DNA from 4 places in the Arthrobacter sp. TJ-236 genome. Region 4 is predicted to be linked to each of the others. Evidence: predicted binding sites of a transcription regulator. Region 4 holds the regulator's gene; each other region holds the start of a gene.
The links. Region 4 encodes HrcA, which represses chaperone genes, less so after heat shock. Its sites were predicted from a motif close to TTNGCACTCGNNNNNNNCGAGTGCNAA; they were not measured.
Positions count from the first base shown of each region.

Region 1: the regulator HrcA is predicted to act here: its motif matches at 2,128-2,154, upstream of AC4D16_RS05030 (FmdB family zinc ribbon protein).
Region 2: the regulator HrcA is predicted to act here: its motif matches at 2,453-2,479, upstream of groES (co-chaperone GroES).
Region 3: the regulator HrcA is predicted to act here: its motif matches at 2,374-2,400, upstream of AC4D16_RS12770 (Hsp20/alpha crystallin family protein).

Region 1 covers NZ_JBZCNI010000001.1:1,092,486-1,097,208, reverse strand. The annotation lists gene AC4D16_RS05040 (DUF4011 domain-containing protein) at 1-770, shown strand, start outside; gene AC4D16_RS05035 (RcpC/CpaB family pilus assembly protein) at 847-1,518, opposite strand; gene AC4D16_RS05030 (FmdB family zinc ribbon protein) at 1,690-2,076, opposite strand; gene AC4D16_RS05025 (5-formyltetrahydrofolate cyclo-ligase) at 2,221-2,913, opposite strand; gene galU (UTP--glucose-1-phosphate uridylyltransferase GalU) at 2,971-3,873, shown strand; gene AC4D16_RS05015 (GNAT family N-acetyltransferase) at 3,880-4,509, shown strand; gene AC4D16_RS05010 (hypothetical protein) at 4,602-4,723, shown strand, end outside.
Region 2 covers NZ_JBZCNI010000001.1:1,121,559-1,126,281, reverse strand. The annotation lists gene AC4D16_RS05155 (DUF503 domain-containing protein) at 1-293, shown strand, start outside; gene AC4D16_RS05150 (HAD family hydrolase) at 317-1,054, opposite strand; gene AC4D16_RS05145 (class I SAM-dependent methyltransferase) at 1,175-2,389, opposite strand; gene groES (co-chaperone GroES) at 2,619-2,915, shown strand; gene groL (chaperonin GroEL) at 2,989-4,605, shown strand.
Region 3 covers NZ_JBZCNI010000003.1:118,317-123,039, reverse strand. The annotation lists gene AC4D16_RS12790 (TrkH family potassium uptake protein) at 1-978, opposite strand, end outside; gene AC4D16_RS12785 (haloacid dehalogenase type II) at 1,147-1,815, opposite strand; gene AC4D16_RS12780 (DUF2630 family protein) at 1,815-2,066, opposite strand; tRNA gene AC4D16_RS12775 (tRNA-Val) at 2,201-2,274, shown strand; gene AC4D16_RS12770 (Hsp20/alpha crystallin family protein) at 2,492-2,956, shown strand; gene AC4D16_RS12765 (SDR family oxidoreductase) at 3,060-3,857, shown strand; gene AC4D16_RS12760 (hypothetical protein) at 3,959-4,180, shown strand; gene AC4D16_RS12755 (SRPBCC family protein) at 4,260-4,723, opposite strand, start outside.
Region 4 covers NZ_JBZCNI010000001.1:444,520-449,242, forward strand. The annotation lists gene AC4D16_RS01930 (GerMN domain-containing protein) at 1-580, shown strand, start outside; gene AC4D16_RS01935 (16S rRNA (uracil(1498)-N(3))-methyltransferase) at 585-1,352, opposite strand; gene dnaJ (molecular chaperone DnaJ) at 1,355-2,485, opposite strand; gene hrcA (heat-inducible transcriptional repressor HrcA) at 2,583-3,602, opposite strand; gene AC4D16_RS01950 (DUF3097 family protein) at 3,783-4,634, shown strand; gene AC4D16_RS01955 (DUF4870 domain-containing protein) at 4,703-4,723, shown strand, end outside.

The sequences.
Region 1 (4,723 bases), 650 kb from region 4:
GCTTCCAGCCGACGGATCTCGATCCGGAGCGCATGACCACCGGCGCACTCGACTTCTTCGCACTGCTGCAGCACGAACTGGGCGAGAGGGCGCACCCGTCCGTCAGTACCGGTGGTAACGCCGATCCGCTCGTCGCCGATCTCGTGGACCGCCTGCGGCACCGCGGCGCCGAGGTCTGGGACCGCTATGCGGACGTCCTGGACATCGTCGCGGCGCGGCCGGTCGACGTCCTGGCCGACGGCACCGCGGCCACCTCGCGCGATGAGCGCCCGGCACCGCTCGCCATCGAGTCCGACGGCACCGAGCGGTACGGGTCCATGTCCGTGCGCGAACGGAGCAGGCTCCGGCCCCAGGTCCTCGAGCGCATGGGCTGGCGCTACATGCCCCTGTGGACCATCGAGGTGTTCACCGATCCCGAGGGGTGCGCCGAACGCGCGTCCGCACTGATCGGACTTCCGCCCCGGGAGACACCGGACCAGCCGACCACACGGAAGGAAGCGGTGAGGATGCGCAAGGACGAGCAGCACCCGGGCCGTGGTTCGGCCGTGGGTCGGGCGGCGCCGGGAACGGACGGGGCACCGGGAGATACGTCGGGAACCACGGCGGAGGACGCGACGGGAACGACGCCGGGATTGGCATCCGGAACGGCGGCGGGGTCGACTCCCGCCCTGCCCACGAAGGCGGGCGAGGACGATCCGCGTGCGTGGGGTGACGCCGAGGAGAACCACGACGCCTGGCTCGAGGAGCAGCGCCCTCCGCACTGGGGCTGACCGCCGCCGGACGCGCAGCCGTGACGAGTAATTGTCAGGGCTGCCTGCTCGCTCACGCGGGGCGCATCAGGACCGGTCAGCCGCCGGAGGTGAGGACGAGGTGGACCTCGCCCGAGCTCGACGCTCCCGCGAGGACCGCGGCGTCCTCGGGACCGGCCGCGACGACCACGAGACCGGAGTCGCCGTCCTCGCCCGGCCAGGCTCCGCCACCGCCGTCCGGCGCGGTCCACAGCACGGGGACGGAGCGTGCGACCACCCGGCTGTCCGAGGCGACGTCATAGCCGTTGCCGGTGCTCAGGATGACGTCGACGCTCTGACCCGGTGCGAGCAGCTGGACGGTCGACGGATCATTCGGGCGCAGGGGGACGGCGACGGTGCCCGGGGGTAGGCCCGTGAGGAGCGCCTCGCCGACGAGTGCGGTCTCCGGGACCAGGCTGCCCTCGGCGAGAGGCGAGGCCAGCTGCTGACCCACCGCCTGGTCCGCGGCGAGCAGGGTATTCCCGACCGATGCCTGCTCGGGCAGGTCGACGACCACGAGGTCCGCGGCGCTCAGGACAGTGCCGACCGCGAGGTCGCGTGCCGCAGCGAGCGCGGGTCGGCTCGCGGCGTCGTCGCCCACGCCCGCCTCGACCGCGATGCCTGCCGCAGCGCTGAGGCAGAGGCAGGCCATGAGGCGCTTGTGCCGATACACGGCACGGCGGAGTCGGGTGCGCAGCGGGAGGGACGGGGTGGTGCCGGTTCGGGTCATGGCTCGACCCTAGGATCGGCGCCCGGTCACGTCCCGCGGGGGAGTCGCTATGTGGACAGCGTCGAGCCGATCACACCCACGTCACCGTCCCGGTGGACGCCCGAGTGCACGCTCCGGCACGGGCCCCTTCGGACGCCGTGACCGTGGTCGACGTGCCTGTTCCGCTCGAGGTCAGGAAGCCGCGGCAGCGGACCCCGTCGACGACCTGCCGGAGGCACTGGAGGCACCCGAGGCACCGGACGACGCCGGCGCGGCCGTAGCCGATTCCTTCGACGAGGACGAGGAGGACGACGTCGACGCCGGGGAGGCCGACGTCGTTCCTGAGGTGGACGATGCGTCCGACGACGGGGAGGAGGACCCGGCGTCGACGGTGGCCGTCGAGTCGCGGGAGTCGTTGCGGTAGAAACCGGAGCCCTTGAAGACCACGCCCACGCTGTTGAACTTCTTCCGCAGCAGGCCGGCGCACTCCGGGCACACCGTCAGCGACTCGTCGGTGAACGACTGCTGGATGTCGAAGGCGTGGCCGCAGTCCTTGCAGGCGTAGGCGTACGTGGGCATGGGAATCCTCCTGGGCGAACGGCGTGGCTCCCGGAGGGCTCTGGCGAAGAGCTGGCACTCTCCGGAGTCGAGTGCCAGTCTACACGGGGTCGCCGGCTCGGGAGGGGCCACGGGCGCCGCTCGGCTCCAGGCGCCGGGCGGAACTCAGGGGAGGAGCCGGGCGCCGTCCGCGGTGATGACGCCGTCGAGCGGCTGGTCGAAGGTCTCGGCCGGCAGTGCTCCCGCCGGCAGGAGCTCGGAGCGGTACACCATCCCCATCGCCCGCACACCGGAACCGCGGACGGCCGGCTGCGCGAGGAAACGGTCGTAGTACCCGCCGCCCTGGCCCAGGCGGTAGCCCGAACCATCGACGCACAGGGCGGGCACCACCATCAGGGCAACGCCCCCGATGTCCTCGAACCGGCGGCGTGGACCGGTGGGCTCCTCGACCGGAGCCCGCGGCGACCGCACGAGCGGGACGCCGGGTGCCCATGCCGCCCAGGACAGGGCGTACCCCGGTTCACAGACGGGGACGACGACGTCGTACCCGAGGCGGTGCGCGGCCGTCAGCAGGGGAGTGGCGTCGGGTTCGGTCCCGAGACCGAGGTAGGCCGCGAGCGTCCCTGTGCGGGGGTCGGTGGAGGACGCGTTCGGTGCACCCGGTGCGCCCGGTGCACCCGGTGCGCTCGGTGAACCGTCGGACGGCGGGAGCCCGGCGAGGAGGGCCAGCACCTCGCGGGCGAGATCGGCCGCCTGGCGTGCGCGGTCATGAGCGGTCATCTCGGCGCGTGCAGCGCGGATCCGCGAGCGCAGCAGCGCCTTGTCCTTAGCACGTGCGGTCGCCGCGATACTCTCCATCGCACCATTGTGCGCAACCACCGGGCCGGAGCGGGCACGTTATGTAGTGTGGGTCCCATGACTTTAGGATCACGCGTGACCAAGGCCGTCATCCCTGCGGCCGGGCTGGGGACCCGCTTCCTTCCAGCCACGAAGGCGATGCCGAAGGAGATGCTCCCGGTCGTCGACAAGCCCGCCATCCAGTACGTGGTGCAGGAGGCCGTCGACGCCGGTCTGTCCGACGTCCTGATGATCACCGGACGGAACAAGCGAGCGCTCGAGGACCACTTCGATCGCGTGCCGTTCATCGAGCAGACGCTCGAGGCGAAGGGCGACCACGACAAGCTCGCCGCCGTGCGCCGGCCCTCCGAGCTCGGGGACATCCACTACCTGAGGCAGGGCGACCCCAAGGGCCTCGGCCACGCCGTCCTGCGGGCCAAGCTGCACGTCGGCAACGAGCCGTTCGCGGTGCTGCTCGGTGACGACCTCATCGACGAGCGCGACCCGCTCCTCGAGACCATGATCGCGGTCCAGGCCACCACGGGCGGCTCGGTCGTGGCGCTCATCGAGGTGGACCCGCAGCAGATCAGCGCGTACGGGTGCGCGGACATCACCGAGGTCGACGGCGAGGACCACGTGCGCGTGAACCACCTCGTCGAGAAGCCGTCGGTTGAGGATGCGCCGTCGAACCTGGCCGTCATCGGCCGCTACGTGCTGCACCCCCGAGTCTTCGACGTCCTCGAGACGACGGCACCCGGCCGCGGCGACGAGATCCAGCTGACGGACGCCTTGCAGACCCTCGCGGCGGCCGACGGCGAGGGCTCCGGTGTGTACGGCGTGGTGTTCCGCGGTCGCCGCTACGACACCGGCGACAAGCTGAGCTACCTGAAGGCCGTGGTCACGCTCGCCTCCGAGCGCGAGGACCTCGGCCCGGACCTTCGCGCGTGGATCAAGGACTTCAGCGCGGGGATCACGGACTGATCCACCATGTGGTCGGCCGGTAGCTGGCCTGTGAACCTCAGGACCGGCTCGCTGGTCCTGAGGCCCATCCGCCACAGGGACAAGGCAGCGTGGACCGCTCTGCGGCACCGCAATGCGCGATGGCTCGCGCCCTGGGAGGCATCCAACCCCGACCCCGAGGGGTTCCTTCCCACGTACCACCAGATGGTGCGGTCGCTCACGGCGCAGGCGCGGGCCGGCGCCGCACTGCCGTTCCTCATCACGCAGCAGCCCGAAGGGTCGAAGCAGGCGCGGCTGACCGGGCAGCTCACGGTCTCGAGCATCACCTGGGGCTCGGCGATGACTGCGACGCTCGGGTACTGGGTGGACTCCGAGCTCGCGGGCCGGGGTATCGCACCGACGGCAGTGGCCCTCGCGACGGACTACTGCTTCGACGACCTCGGTCTGCACCGCATGGAGATCAACATCCGCCCCGAGAATGCGGCCAGTCTCAGGGTGGTGCAGAAGCTCGGGTTCCGTGATGAGGGGCTCCGGCCCCGCTACCTGCACATCAACGGGCAGTGGGCCGATCACCGGAGCTTCGCGCTCACCAAGGAGGACGTTCCGCACGGCCTGCTGACGCCGTGGCTGGAGCGGATGGACGCCCACCGCGCGTGAGCGACGGTTCGATGCCCTCCACTGCATATGACCTGCCGACACACCGGGGGTAATGCAGTCCGTGACGTCCCGTTCCTCCTACCGTTCTAGGTGTGGTCTTCTCCCTGGATAGCTCGTTGGTGCTGGCTGCGATCGTCGGGCTCTGGCTCGTATGGGTTGCTCCCTTCGTGCTCCGGGGAACCATGCCGGCAACGTCCGGGAGCGCACGTGACTA
Region 2 (4,723 bases), 680 kb from region 4:
TGTGGATCGGGTTCATCGAGTTCGACATCCTCCTGGGCGACGTGCACTCCCTCAAGGCCAAACGGTCCGTGGTGCGGCCGCTCGTCGCGGACGTGCGCCGCTCCTTCGACGCCTCCGTGGCCGAGGTGGGCCACCAGGACCTGCACCGTCGGGCGGCCGTGGGGGTCGGGGTGGTCAGCGGCGACCGGCAGCACGCGGTGGACGTGCTCGACCGCGTGGAGAGGTACGTCGCCGAGCGGCCCGAGATCGATCTCCTCAGCTCGAAGGTCCGGATCCTCGACAGCGAGGACTGAGCGGGCGGTCCCGCCCCCGCGCGTCAGGCCCCCACGTCGGACGCCGTGAGGCGGCGGAGCGCGCCGTCGTCGTAGGCCGCCAGCAGGGCCCGGATGTCCTTGTGCACCTCGACGGCCCCGGCGTCGCGGAGTTCGGCCTCGCTCGTTCCGCCCGAGGCCAGCCCGATCGTGGGGATGGAGAGTTCGGACGCCGCCTCGACGTCCCAGATCGAGTCGCCGACGAACACGGCGTTCGCGGCCTCGAGCCCACCGGCGTCGAGCGCGGCGCGCAGGATGTCCGGGGAGGGCTTGCTGTTCTCGGCGTCCGAGGAACTCGTGGCGGCCGTGATGGCGTCATCGGCTCCGATGATCCCGCGGAGGACGCCCAGCTCGCGTCCCGAGGCCGAGGAAGCCAGCACCACGGTGAGTCCGTCCGAGGCGCAGCGGTGGAGGAGGTCGGCGGCGCCGTCGAACGCACGCAGGCCCGGCCAGTGGCTGGAGAAGATCGCGGAGTGCGCCGTGTCGAGCTCGTCGTCCTGGGAGGCGTCGCGGTCCTCGCCGAGCACGTGGGCCACGAGCTTGTCCCCGCCCATGCCGATGGCGCGGTGGATCTCGGCCATCGGCACGTCGTGACCCAGGCGGCGGAAGGAGAGCCACCACGCGAGGGTGTGCTGGTAGTTCGAGTCGACGAGCGTGCCGTCCACATCGAAGAGGACCCCGTGCCGCACCGCGGTGGAGTCCTCGGTACCGTTCGTCGTGCCGTCCGTGATGCCGTCCGTCATGGTCGTCCTCTCCGCCTGCTCCGGGTACGACCCAAGCCTAGGAACAGGGGACGGCGGTGCGGTCCGCGTCATCGTGCTTGCGGCGGCACGGGAAGTGTGGGCCGCCGCGCGTCGGGCCGGTCAGGGAGCCGGAACCGGCTCGACGACGATCGCCACGCGCTCCTCACCGATGCGCGTCAGCACGAGGGTGGCTTTCTTGCGGCCCTTCCCCGAGCCGGACAGCAGGAGTTTCCTGACCTCCTCGGGCGTGACGGAGAGGCCGCGCTTCTTGATGTCGAGCACGCCGATGCCCTCCGTGCGCACCCAGCTCTTCAACGCCTTCACGTTGTAGGGGCGTACGTCCAGGACTCGGTAGGCGCGGGCGAAGGGGGTGTCGACGAGTTCGGCAGCACAGATGTACGCGATCATCGGGTCCAGCAGGTGGCCGCCGAGCCGCTCGGCGAGGTCCGCCACGAGTTCGGCGCGGATCACGGCGCCGTCGGGCTCGTACAGGTACCCGCCCACCGCGCCCACGGACGCCGTCGGGCCCTGTCCGAACTCCGCTCCCGAGACCATTTCAGCGGCCCCCCGCGGACCGAGCACCAGCGCGGCGCGGCGGATGCCCTCACGGCGGAGGGCATTGAACCAGAGGGACACCTCGGTGACGTCGCCGTCCACGGAGACCCACTGCGCCTCGCAGTTCGCGGGAATGGCGGCGTGCGGCATACCGGGTCCCATCTTCACGCCCACGGGCTTGCCGCCGTCCGCGAGCTCCTGCACGAAGGAGAGCGGCGGGGAGAACGCCTCGGGGTCGAACAGGCGGGAGGTCCCAGACGTCGTGGTGGTCCGGCGCGCGGGGTCGAGCCACACGCCGTCGTACCCCTCGGTGTCCACGAAGGAGGCGTCCGCGTTGACCACGCGCGCATTCGGGAAGGGGAGCAGGTTCATGGTCGCCGCGGCGGCCGTGGTCTCGTCGAGCTCGACGGCGGTCACCTCGCGCTCCAGCGTGGCGAGCGCCATGCTGTCCGCGCCGAGCCCGCAGCCCAGGTCCGCGACCTTCACGAGGCCCGCGTCGACGAAGCGCTGCGCGTGGCGCGCGGCCACGGAGAGCCGCGTGGCCTGCTCGAGCCCCGCGGTGGTGAAGACCATGTGGTCCGCGAAGGGGCCGAACTTTGCGGCGGCCTTCGCTCGGAGTCTCGATTGCGTCAGGGCGGCGGCCACCACCTCGGGGGAGTGCCCGGCCTTCCGGAGCTGCTCGGTGAGGCGCAGGCTGTCGGCCTCGGTGTAGGGGCCGAGGGAGTTGAGCAGCTCCCAGCCCTCGGACGTCAGGATGTCTGCGATGTTGTCCGTGGCCATCCGGCCAGCCTAGAGGAGCGAGGGCGTTCGAGGCCTGTTCCCTGCTGTCCTCCCCGAACTCGATTGGCACTCGCCTTGACCGAGTGCCAGCCCTTGCATACAGTCGGAGTTGGCACTCGCTCCTAGCGGGTGCTAATCCCGAGGGAAGCGTCCACCGGCACCGCGACGACGGTATGCGCACCTCCCGACGGCCCCATTCCACTGGTATCGAACGCAAAGGAGAGCCCGAGTGTCGGTCTCTATCAAGCCCCTTGAGGACCGCATTGTGGTCCGTCCCCTCGAAGCCGAGCAGACCACTGCTTCCGGTCTCGTCATCCCGGACACCGCTAAGGAGAAGCCCCAGGAGGGCGAGGTCGTGGCGGTCGGACCGGGTCGTGTCGACGACAACGGCAACCGCGTCCCCGTCGACGTCGCCGAGGGCGACATCGTCATCTACTCGAAGTACGGCGGAACCGAGGTCAAGCACGGCGGCCAGGAGTACCTGGTGCTCTCCGCCCGCGACGTCCTCGCAGTCGTCGTCAAGTAGCACCCCACAGGAAGAGCCCCGGCCCGCAATGGCCGGGGTTTTTCTCGCTGCACAAGCCTGAAAGGAATCAACAATGGCAAAGCAGTTGGAATTCAACGACGCCGCCCGCCGTGCCCTCGAGGCCGGCGTGGACAAGCTCGCGAACACCGTCAAGGTGACGCTGGGCCCCCGCGGACGCAACGTCGTGCTGGACAAGAAGTGGGGCGCTCCCACCATCACGAACGACGGCGTCACGATCGCCCGTGAGATCGAGCTGGACGACCCGTACGAGAACCTCGGCGCACAGCTCGCCAAGGAGGTCGCCACCAAGACCAACGACGTCGCCGGTGACGGCACCACCACCGCGACCGTCCTCGCGCAGGCCCTCGTGAAGGAAGGCCTCCGCAACGTGGCCGCCGGCGCAGCACCGGGACAGCTCAAGCACGGCATCGAGGTGGCGGTCGAGGCCGTCGCCAAGCGCCTGCTCGAGAACGCCCGCGAGGTCGTCGGTCAGCAGACCGCCAACGTCGCCTCCATCTCCGCCCAGAGCACCGAGGTCGGGGACCTCCTCGCCGAGGCCTTCGAGAAGGTCGGCAAGGACGGCGTCATCACCATCGAGGAGTCCTCCTCGACCGTGACGGAGCTTGTCCTCACCGAGGGCATGCAGTTCGACAAGGGTTACCTCTCGCCGTACTTCGTGACCGACGCCGAGCGCCAGGAAGCCGTCCTCGAGGACGCGCTCATCCTCATCAACTCCGGCAAGATCTCCTCGCTCGCCGAGTTCCTCCCCTTGCTGGAGAAGGCCCTCCAGGCCGGCAAGCCGCTGTTCATCATCGCCGAGGACATCGAGGGCGAGGCGCTCTCCACGCTCGTCGTCAACAAGATCCGCGGCACCCTGAACGTCGTCGCCGTCAAGGCACCCGGCTTCGGTGACCGCCGTAAGGCCATGATGCAGGACATCGCGACCCTCACGGGTGCGCAGGTCGTCTCGCCCGACCTCGGTCTGAAGCTGGACCAGGTGGGCCTCGAGGTCCTCGGCTCTGCTCGTCGGATCACCGTCACCAAGGACGCCACCACCATCGTGGATGGCACGGGCAGCGAGTCCGACGTCGCCGACCGCGTGGCGCAGATCCGCGCCGAGGTGGAGCGCACCGATTCCGATTGGGACCGCGAGAAGCTCCAGGAGCGCCTCGCGAAGCTCGCCGGCGGTATCGGCGTCATCAAGGTCGGCGCCGCGACCGAGGTGGAGCTCAAGGAGAAGAAGCACCGCATCGAGGACGCCGTGTCCTCCACGCGTGCGGCTCTCGAGGAGGGCATCGTCGCCGGTGGTGGTTCCGCGCTGGTCCACGCCGGCAAGGCGCTCGACACCGACCCCGACGTCCTCGCACTGGAGGGTGACGCCGCCACGGCCATCGGTCTCGTGCGCCGCGCCCTCGCCCAGCCCCTGCGCTGGATCGCCGAGAACGCCGGACACGAGGGCTACGTCGTCGTCGCCAAGGTCTCGGAGCTCGAGGTGGGCCACGGTTTCAACGCCGCCACCGGCGAGTACGAGAACCTCGTGGACGCCGGCATCATCGACCCGGTGAAGGTCACGCGCTCCGCTCTGCGGAACGCCGCCTCCATCGCGGCCCTGGTGCTCACCACGGAGACCCTCGTGGTCGAGAAGCCCGCGGAGTCCGAGGGCGAAGAGGGCCACGGCCACTCGCACTAGGACATCCTCGCGGTCGGCATTCCGCTGACCGCAGCTCCGCCCGCAGCTTCAGCAGCACCCCGGTTCCTCGGAGCCGGGGTGCTGCTGCGTGTGGGGCCTGTGTTTCGTGTTGCTCGGC
Region 3 (4,723 bases), on a different contig from region 4:
CATGAGGACGTCCATGACCAGGAGCGTGACAGGGTCCAGAGCGGCGAAATCCACGCTGTTGAAGCCGGCGGTGCGGGTCATCGTGGACTGGAAGAAGCCCGCGAGGATCCGCTCGCCGGGCCGCAACGCTCCGAGCGTGCCCGGGTTGCCCCACTCCAGGGCGGTGATTGCCGCGGACCCCAGCAGCAGCAGCACCACCGTGCCGCTCAGCACGAGCTTGGTGGTCATGTGCCACTTGGCGGGGTAGCGGAAGTGGCGGCGCAGTTCGAAGAGCACGGGGAAGCCGAGCCCGCCGATGATCACCGCCGCGCAGATGGGCAGGCAGATCCAGGGATCCCCTGCGTACCCGATCAGGTTGTCGCTGAAGAGCGCGAAGCCCGCGTTGTTGAAGGCGGAGACGGCATGGAAGACGCCGAGCCACACGGCCTCCCAGAACCCGTGGCCGTACCCGAGCCCGAACCGGGCCGCGAGCAGCACGGCGGTCACCGACTCGACGATCAGGGTGATGCGCAGGACCCCGAGCAGCACCGTCCGCACGTCGCCGATGCCCGCGCTCTTCGTCTCCGCTGCGGCCGAGAGCCGCGAGCGCAAGCCCATGCGCCGCGCCAGGAGCACCCCGAGGAGGGATGCGAAGGCCATGATGCCGAACCCGCCCACCTGGATGAGCGCGAGGATGATCACGTGACCGAGCCCGGTCCAGTACACGGGGGTGTCGACGACGATCAGCCCGGTCACGCACACGGCGGACGTCGCGGTGAAGAGCGCCTCGAGGAGGGTGGCGCTGCCGGCACCCACCTTCGCGGTCGGGATCATCAGGAGCGCGGTCCCGCCGGCGATGGCCGCGGCGAACCCGAGGACGATCACCTGCGCCGGGTGCCGGGGGCTCAGGTGGCGGGCCCAGGCGGCGGAGCGCGTGAGGAACCCGCGGACGACGGCGGAGGCCTGCGCTTCCCGAGGGGTGTCTGTGCTCGGCCTCACGGGAACGCTCGAACCTCCGGCGGTGGGATGACGCTGTGGCGGCATCACGGGAGGGGCCCCGGGCCAGAGGCCATTCAACCCGAGCGGCGCGGCCCCGGAGGGTGTCTTTACGGCTTCTTGATGCTGTGGGCCGTCGGCTTCGTCCCCGCGGACGCGCAGGACGGGGCGTCAGGCCCGGAGGGCTCCGGCCACGTCGGTGAGCCGTGCGACCTCGTGGTCGGGCCGCGTCATGGCCGGCGGGTAGGGCGCTCCGCCACGGTTGAGCCAGACAGTACGGAGACCGGCACGGGAGGCGCCGTCGACGTCCCACGGATGCACCGCGACGAGCACGGCGTCGTCCGCGTCCCGCCCCCGTTCCCCCAGCGCGTACGCGTACGCCTCGGGTGCGGGCTTCCAGAGAGGGGCGTCCTCGACGGACAGGACGGCGGACACCAGGTCGCGGACGCCCGCCCGCTCGAGAAGGCCCGACGCCGTCGCGGCCGCGCCGTTCGTCAGTGCCACCACCTCGTGGCCGGCCTGCGCGAGGTCGCGGATGCCGTCGGCGACGTCGTCGTGCGGCGGGAGCGCCTGCAGCGCGTCGAGGACGTGCGCGACGGCGTCGTCGAGCCCGCGGTTGAGGGGCTGGTCCGCGAGGACGGACCGGAGTGCGCCCTCGGCCACCGTGCGGAAGGCCGGGTTGTCACCGAGGACGGTCAGGGCGAAGCCGTCGCGGAGCACCGCGGAGAACCAGTGCGCCGCCAGGTGGGGCGGCGCCCCGATCTCCTCGACGTGCTGCGCCATGCGGCCCATGTCCGAGAGCGTCTCGTTGACGTCGAGGAGGATCAGGGGAGGTGCCACTACTGGCGGTACCCCTCCACCTGGCTGATGGGCCGGGCGCCGGCGTCCGCGGGGTTCTCTCCGGCGTCGGCCTTGGCTCGGCGCTGGCGGAGCAGGTCCCAGCACTGGTCGAGATCCTCCTCCAGCTTCTTGAGCCGTACGGCGTGATCCTGGTGGGCCTCGCCGTCGCCCGCGTCCTGGGGCTGGTCGCGGAGGTCGTGTTCCTCCTGCACCAGTGCCTGGATGCGCTGCAGGATGTCGTGCTCGTCCATGGTGCCGTCCTTCGTCGTCGTCAGCTGGCTTACTGCTCAGGCTACTGATGCCCTTCCAGGCTGGCTAGGAGCGGCGTCGGCCCGCCCGAATTTGGCGGGCCGGTGAGATGCCCTAAGCTGTTCAGGAACAACCCGCCTGTGTAGCTCAGTCTGGTAGAGCATCCGCTTCACACGCGGAAGGCCCGGGGATCGAGGCCCCGCGCAGGCACGAACACCTGCTGGGAACAGCATCAGGAAGGCCCGTACCGCACGTCGGTACGGGCCTTCCTGCGTCTGATGTGTTCGTCGACGGTGAACAGGAAATCTCTTAGCAGTCGGCCATAGGGAGTGCTAATATCTTCGTAGTTGAGCGGAGGTCGCTCAACCTCGAAGAACCGACTACCGCACACCGTGCGGAACCTGTGAAGGAGTTGTTTCCCGTGGCCATGAAATTCGATCCGTTCCGTGAGCTTGACCGCGTCGCCGGCGCTCTCCTCGATCCCCGTCCCGGGCTGCGTCTCATGCCGATGGACCTCTACCGCGAGAAGGACCACTACGTCCTGTCGGCCGACCTCCCGGGTATCGATCCCGGATCCGTGGACATCGACGTCGACGGCCAGCTCCTGACCATCCGCGCCGAGCGCACCCTGCGCGGGGCGGAGGGCGTGAAGTGGCTGACCCGCGAGCGCGAGAGCGGCTCGTTCCTGCGCCAGCTCAACCTCGGGCAGGGCGTGGACACCGAAGGCATCTCGGCCCGCTACGAAAACGGTGTCCTCAGCGTCACCATCCCCGTCAGCGAGCGAGCCAGGCCCCGCAAGATCGAGGTCGTGAGCGGGGAGTCCTCCACTCCCATCGAGACCGCGACCGTCGAGTCCCCCGCTGGGACCCAGCAGCACTCCGTCGAGGCGTAGTCCCCACCCCGTCAGTACCCCCGGACGCCCGTCCGGGGGTACTGCTGCGTCCGGCCCCGGAAAAGGCTTGCGACGTCGGGGGCCGGACGCCAAGGATGAAGGCATGGACTTCACACCCACCTCAGCCATCGTCACCGGTTCCGATTCCGGCATCGGCCGCGCCACCGCCGTCGCCCTCGCAGCAGCGGGCTGCAACGTGGGGGTGACCTGGCACTCCGACCAGGAGGGCGCGGAGGAGACCGCGCGCCTCGTCCGCGAGAAGGGCGTGCGGGCCGCCGTCGCGCGGCTCGACACCACGGACGCACCCGCCTGCGGTGACGTGGTGGATCAGCTGGCCCGGGAGCTCGGCGGGCTGGACGTCTTCGTCAACAACGCCGGCGTCAACGGCGGCACGCTGTTCATGGAGACGGATTGGGACACGTGGCGCGGAACCCTCGGCGCCAACCTCGACGGCGCCTTCGTGTGCATCCAGCGGGCAGCCCGCCACATGATCGACGGCGGCCGGGGCGGCCGGATCATCGCGGTGACGAGCGTGCACCAGGAGCAGCCGCGTGTGGGGTCCGCCGCTTACGACGCCTCGAAGCACGGCCTGGGCGGCCTCATCCGCACCATCGCCCTTGAGCTGGCGGACCGCGGCATCACCGCTAACGCCGTCCTGCCGGGCGAGATCAACACGCCCATGAACGATTCCGCCGACCAGGACCCGCACACCATGGAACGCCCGGGCATCCCGCTCGGCCGGCCCGGTGCGCCCGAGGAGATCGCGGACGTCGTCGCCTTCCTCGCCTCCGGAGCATCGAGCTACGTCAACGGCGCCTCGTTCGTCGTGGACGGCGGGATGCTCCTGATGGGGCCGCAGGCCGGCTCGCACCTCACGAGCAACGACTGGCGGACGCTCTGACCCCTCCGGTGTGACATCGGGCACAACTTTCAGCAGCCGTTCACGTGGCGTTCAGTCCGTCCCGATACCGTGGCGCTTCCAGCTGCTTCGAAAGGCCCGCCATGGATGCTCCACACACCACTTCCACCGATACAGACCAGCAGGACTGGTCCGGCTTCCGCCGGGGCGAGCGCATCACGCTCCAGCATCCCGCCGGCACGCACCTCCGCGGGGTGCTGGACATGCGCAGCGACGACGCCTCCGTGCTGTGGATCCACCTCAACGACGGCGGTGGGCGGCGCCTGGTGCACCGCGCCGACGGATACCGGGTGCACCGGGGCTGAGCCGGGGCCCCTGCACGAGCCCCGACATGACGAAGGGCGGATCCCTCGAGGGGACCCGCCCTTCGTCATGAAAAACGCATCAGCTGATGCGGGGCCCACCCGAATCCGGGTCGTTCGTCGATGCGTCGGGCAGCGAGCCGTTCGCCGGCGATCCGCCGGAACCGCCGGTCGGCGGGGCCTCCACGTTGCCGCGCCAGGCACCCGTCTCACCGCCGCTCTTCTCGATGAAGTCCTTGAACCGCTTGAGGTCACCCTTCACCTGGGCGGTGTCGGCATTCACGACGGCCCCGATCTTCTCCGTGAAGGTCTCCGGGTGCCAGTCGATCTGCACCATGAGCCGCGTGAGGTTGTCGTCGAGACGGTGGAACGTGACGACTCCCGCATGGGATTCGCCGTCCGTGCTCTTCCATGCGACGCGCTCGTCGGGGTGCTGCTCGGTGATCTCGGCGTCGAACTCGCGCTTGACGCCTCCGATGCTGGTCACCCAGTGCGTGTGGGTGTCCGATGTCTGGGTGATGGAGTCCACTCCGCCCATGAACTGCG
Region 4 (4,723 bases):
CAGTACCCGGAACGTGATCACGGTCGACATCTCCTCCGACGCCTTCGGGGAGACGCTGCCCGAGGACCGCGCACGCATGGCTGTCCAACAACTCGTCTACACCGCCACCGCGGCCGCCGCGAACGCCGGCCTCATCGAAGGAGGTGAGTCCAGCTCAGTCGTCGTCCTCGTGGACGGCGCGATCGGCTACCGGGCCTTTGACGCCGTGGACCTCGACGGCGAGTGGACCCGCGACACCGCCCTGCTCGCGCCCGTCTGGATCATCGACCCGCAGCAGGACGTCGAGTCCGAAGGGCAGGTCACCGTCCAGGGCACCGCACCGACGGACGATGACGCGGTCCGCTGGCGCATCGACCGACTGGACGAGGGCGCCATCGACGGGGGGTCCGACGGGAGCTCGCTGTTCCGTGACGGGACCGCGGAGATCGAGCGCGGGCAGGCCACCGGCTCCTATTCGTTCGTCGAGACGCTTCCGCCGGGCCGGTACACGATCACGGTGTCAGTTCCGGAGTCGGAGTCGGCGCAGGACGGCGACGGCGACGGCACTGCGGAGGACACGAAGACCGTCGTCGTCCGCTGACGCGTCACCAGCGGGACAGCAGGTGGTTCAGCAGGACGAGCGCGGCAGGACCGGCGGACGAGGACCTGAGCACGTGCGGGCCGAGCCGGGCGGTGTGCGCGCCGACGGCCTGGAGTGTGCGGATCTCGGCGTCGCTGATGCCACCCTCCGGACCGACCAGCAGTGCGGTCGTCGACGGTGGGCCGAGGTCGCCGGCGCTCTCGAGGCGGCCGACGTACTGGGCCAGGGACTCCTCGGCGTCCTCGTGCAGGACGACGACGCGATCGACCGAGCCCGCCCAGGACGCAAGACGCCCCGTGTCCATCACCGGCAGCACCTCGGGCATGAAGGACCTCCGGGACTGCTTCGACGCTGCGCCGACCAGCGACACCCACTTCTGGCGCCCCCGCTCCACCTTGTCGCCCCGCCAGCGGACGATGCTGCGCTCGGCGTGCCAGGGGACGACGCCGTCGACCCCCAGTTCCGTCGCGGCCTCGACCGCCTGCTCGTCACGCCCGCCCTTGGCGAGGGCCTGGACGAGGACCAGCCGGTGATGCGGGGGCGCCTCCTGCCCGGCGTGCTCCACCCGCAGTTCCACGGTGCCCGTCCCGACAGCCGTGATCACACCCGTGATCCGGTGTCCGAGGCCGTCGGTGACGTCGATCCGCTCCCCCGCCGTCAGTCGGCGGACGGTCGAGGCATGCCGGCCCTCGTCGCCGCCGAGGACGAACGGGTCGCCGGGCCGAGCGGCCCGCACGGAGTCCTCGGGGCCGAAGAAGAGGGGCCGCGTCACGGTCAGCGGTTCCCGAGCCGCTCCCGGAGGCGGGCGAAGACACCGGAGCCGCTGCTCGCGAGCTGGCCGTCGGTGTACTGCTCGTTGCGCAGCTCCGCGAGCCGGCGCAGGAGCTCCTCCTGCTGGGGATCGACATTGCGCGGTGTCTCGACGTTCAGGTGGACCCGCAGGTCTCCCCTGCCCTGATTTCTCAGGTGGGTGACGCCGAGACCGCGGAGCGTGAGGATCTCGCCGGACTGCGTGCCCGGCTTGATGCTCAGCTCCTGGTCGCCGTCGAAGGTGTCGAGGTGCACGCTGGTGCCGAGGGCCGCAGCCGTCATGGGCACGCTCAGCGTGACGTGGAGGTCGTCGCCGTCGCGCAGGAAGGTGGAATCCGTGTTGACCCGGATCTCGACGTAGAGATCGCCCTGGGGACCACCGGCGATCCCCGCCTCGCCCTGGCCGGACAGCTGGATCCTCGTCCCGGTTCCCACACCCGCCGGGACCTTGATGGTGAGGGTGCGTCGGGCGCGGACCCGCCCCTCCCCGTTGCACTCGTGGCAGGGGCTCGGGATGACCGTGCCGTAGCCCTGGCAGGTGCCGCACGGCGCACTGGTCATGACCTGGCCGAGGATGGAGCGCACTGCGCGCTGCACCTGGCCCGAACCACCACAGATGTCGCAGGTGCGCGGTGACGTACCCGGCTGGCAGCAGCTACCCTCGCAGACGTGGCACACCTCCGCGGTGTCCACCTCGATCTTCTTGTTCGTCCCGAAGACCGCGTCCTTGAGGTCGATCCGCACGTTGATGAGTGCGTCCTGCCCGCGACGAGTGCGCGACGGCGCCCCACCCTGCTGACCGCTGCCGCCGAAGAACGTCTCGAAGATGTCCTGGAAGGCGAAGCCCGAGCCGGAGTACCCGGCGCCGTACCCGGTGTCGGTGCCGTTCTCGTTGCCCGTGGTGTCGTACACCCGGCGCTTCTGCGGGTCCGAGAGCACCTCGTAGGCGCGCGTCACGAGCTTGAACTCCTCGGCCGCGTCGGGGCCGTCGTTGACGTCCGGGTGGAGCTTCCGGGCGAGCTTGCGGTAGGCCTTCTTGATCTCCTCTCCCGTCGCTCCCTGCGCCACACCGAGGACCTCATAGTGATTACTCACTCCTGCACACCGCTTCCTGTCGTGAACTTCTCTTCGTAACCCCGGCCTGCGCCGGTCACTTCCCTGCCCATCGCCGCGCTCGTGTCGGCGGCCGCGCTCATCGCTCCTCCTCGAGGATCCTCGAGAGGTAGCGGGCGACGGCGCGCACCGCGGCCATTGTCGTCGGGTAGTCCATCCGTGTGGGTCCGAGGATCCCCAGTTTCGCCCCGGCGTCGGGACCGTACCCCGTGGCGACCACGGATGCCTCCGAGAGACCGCCGTACGGGTTCTCGCTCCCGATCCTCACCGAGATGCCCCGGGCGTCGTACTCCATCTCCGAGAGCAGCCGCAGCATGACCACCTGCTCCTCGAGTGCCTCCAGGACGGGCCCGATGCTGAGCGGGAAGTCGCCCGTGGACCGGGCCAGGTTCGCCGTGCCGGCGAGGAGGATGCGGTCGTCGCGTCCCAGGCTCGCGAGCTGCTCGAGCGCTGCCACGATCGTACCCCCGTGCGGCCGGAGGGTCGCGGGGAGTTCGTTCGCGACGGTGCGCAGCTCGGCCGGCAGGGACGTCAGCTTGACGCAGGACACCGCCGACAGGACGCGCTGCTTGAGCTCCGCGAGATCCGCCTCCTGCAGTTCGACGGGCGTCCGGACGATTCGTTGCTGGACGGTCCCGTTGCTCGCGATCAGCACCACGAGCACCTGCCGCGGGGCGAGGAGGACGCACTCGATGTGGCGGACCGAGGCGCCGCCGACCCGCGGGAACTGCACGACCGCCACCTGGTTCGTGAGCTGCGCGAGCAGCCGCACGGTCCGGTCCATCACGTCGTCGAGATCCTCGGCACCCTCGAGCAGGGTCTGGATGGCTTTCTTCTCCGGTGCCGAGAGCGGCTTCACCTCGGAGATGCGGTCCACGAACAGGCGGTAGCCCTTGTCCGTCGGGATGCGGCCCGAGCTGGTGTGCGGCGCGGCAATCAGGCCCTCGTCCTCGAGGACGGCCATGTCGTTGCGGATGGTCGCGGAGGACACGCCGAGGTGGTGGCGGTCCACGAGGGCCTTGGATCCCACGGGCTCACGCGAGTGCACGTAGTCCTCGACGATGGCCCGGAGTACCTCCAGGCGTCGCGGTTCACTCATACCTGTGTCACCTCCGGGTTCGAACAGCATCGACGGGCTTCTCGGGGAGGGCGGTCGGTGATTAGCACTCGACACGCCCAAGTGCCAAGTCTAGTACGTTCCCGGGCGTTGTTAGCATAGGCAGCCGGGTACGCCGGGCAGGCTCCCCGATCGACACCGCAGGCCGAAGGGACGACGACGATGGAGTACGGCTGGGGCGCCCAGGACCTCTCGGCACCCGCGCGCACCGCCCTGCGGAACGTGCCCGTGGAGCGGGACATGGTGCTCGAGGACGTGCAGTCCGGCTTCGTGGGCGCGGTGATCCGCAGCGAGAAGTCCGGTGGCCTGCACGTCATGGTGCTCGAGGACCGTCGCGGACGCACCCGCACGTTCCGCCTCGGCCACGGCTTCCTCCTCGACGGCGAACCCGTGCGCGTCGTCGCCCCCGCCGCTCGTGCCGCGGCGACCCCTACGCGGACGGCATCGGGTTCCCTGCGGGTCGAGGGAGCGCGGGCGCGCACCGCCCGTGCCAGCCGGATCTGGGTGGAGGGCCAGCACGACGCCGAGCTGGTCGAGAAGGTCTGGGGCGACGATCTCCGGCTCGAGGGCATCGTCGTCGAACCCCTCCACGGCGTGGACGACCTCGCCGGCGCGATCCGCGAGTTCGCGCCCGGACCCCGGCGTCGGCTCGGTGTCCTCGTGGATCACCTCCTGCCGGGCACCAAGGAGGCGCGCATCGCAGAGCAGGCGATGGCGGTCCCCGGTGCACGCCACCACGTGCTGATCGTGGGCCACCCCTATGTGGACGTCTGGCAGGCCGTGAAGCCGGGAGCTCTCGGACTCACCGCGTGGCCCGTGATCCCGCGTGGTCAGGACTGGAAGACGGGCATCCTCGCGGGCCTCGGCTGGCCGCACCGCGACCAGGCCGCGGTGGCGAACGGCTGGAAGAGGATCCTCGCGGGTGTGAGCAGCTACGCGGACCTCGAGCCGTCACTGCTCGGCCGGGTGGAGGAGGTCATCGACTTCCTGACCGCGCCTCCCGGCAACGCCTGAGCCCGCAACGGTGGCGCGGCACGTATTCTGGAGGTAGACGCAGGACGCACGCCAGCAAAGGACGCACGTTGTCAGACACCGCTGATCAT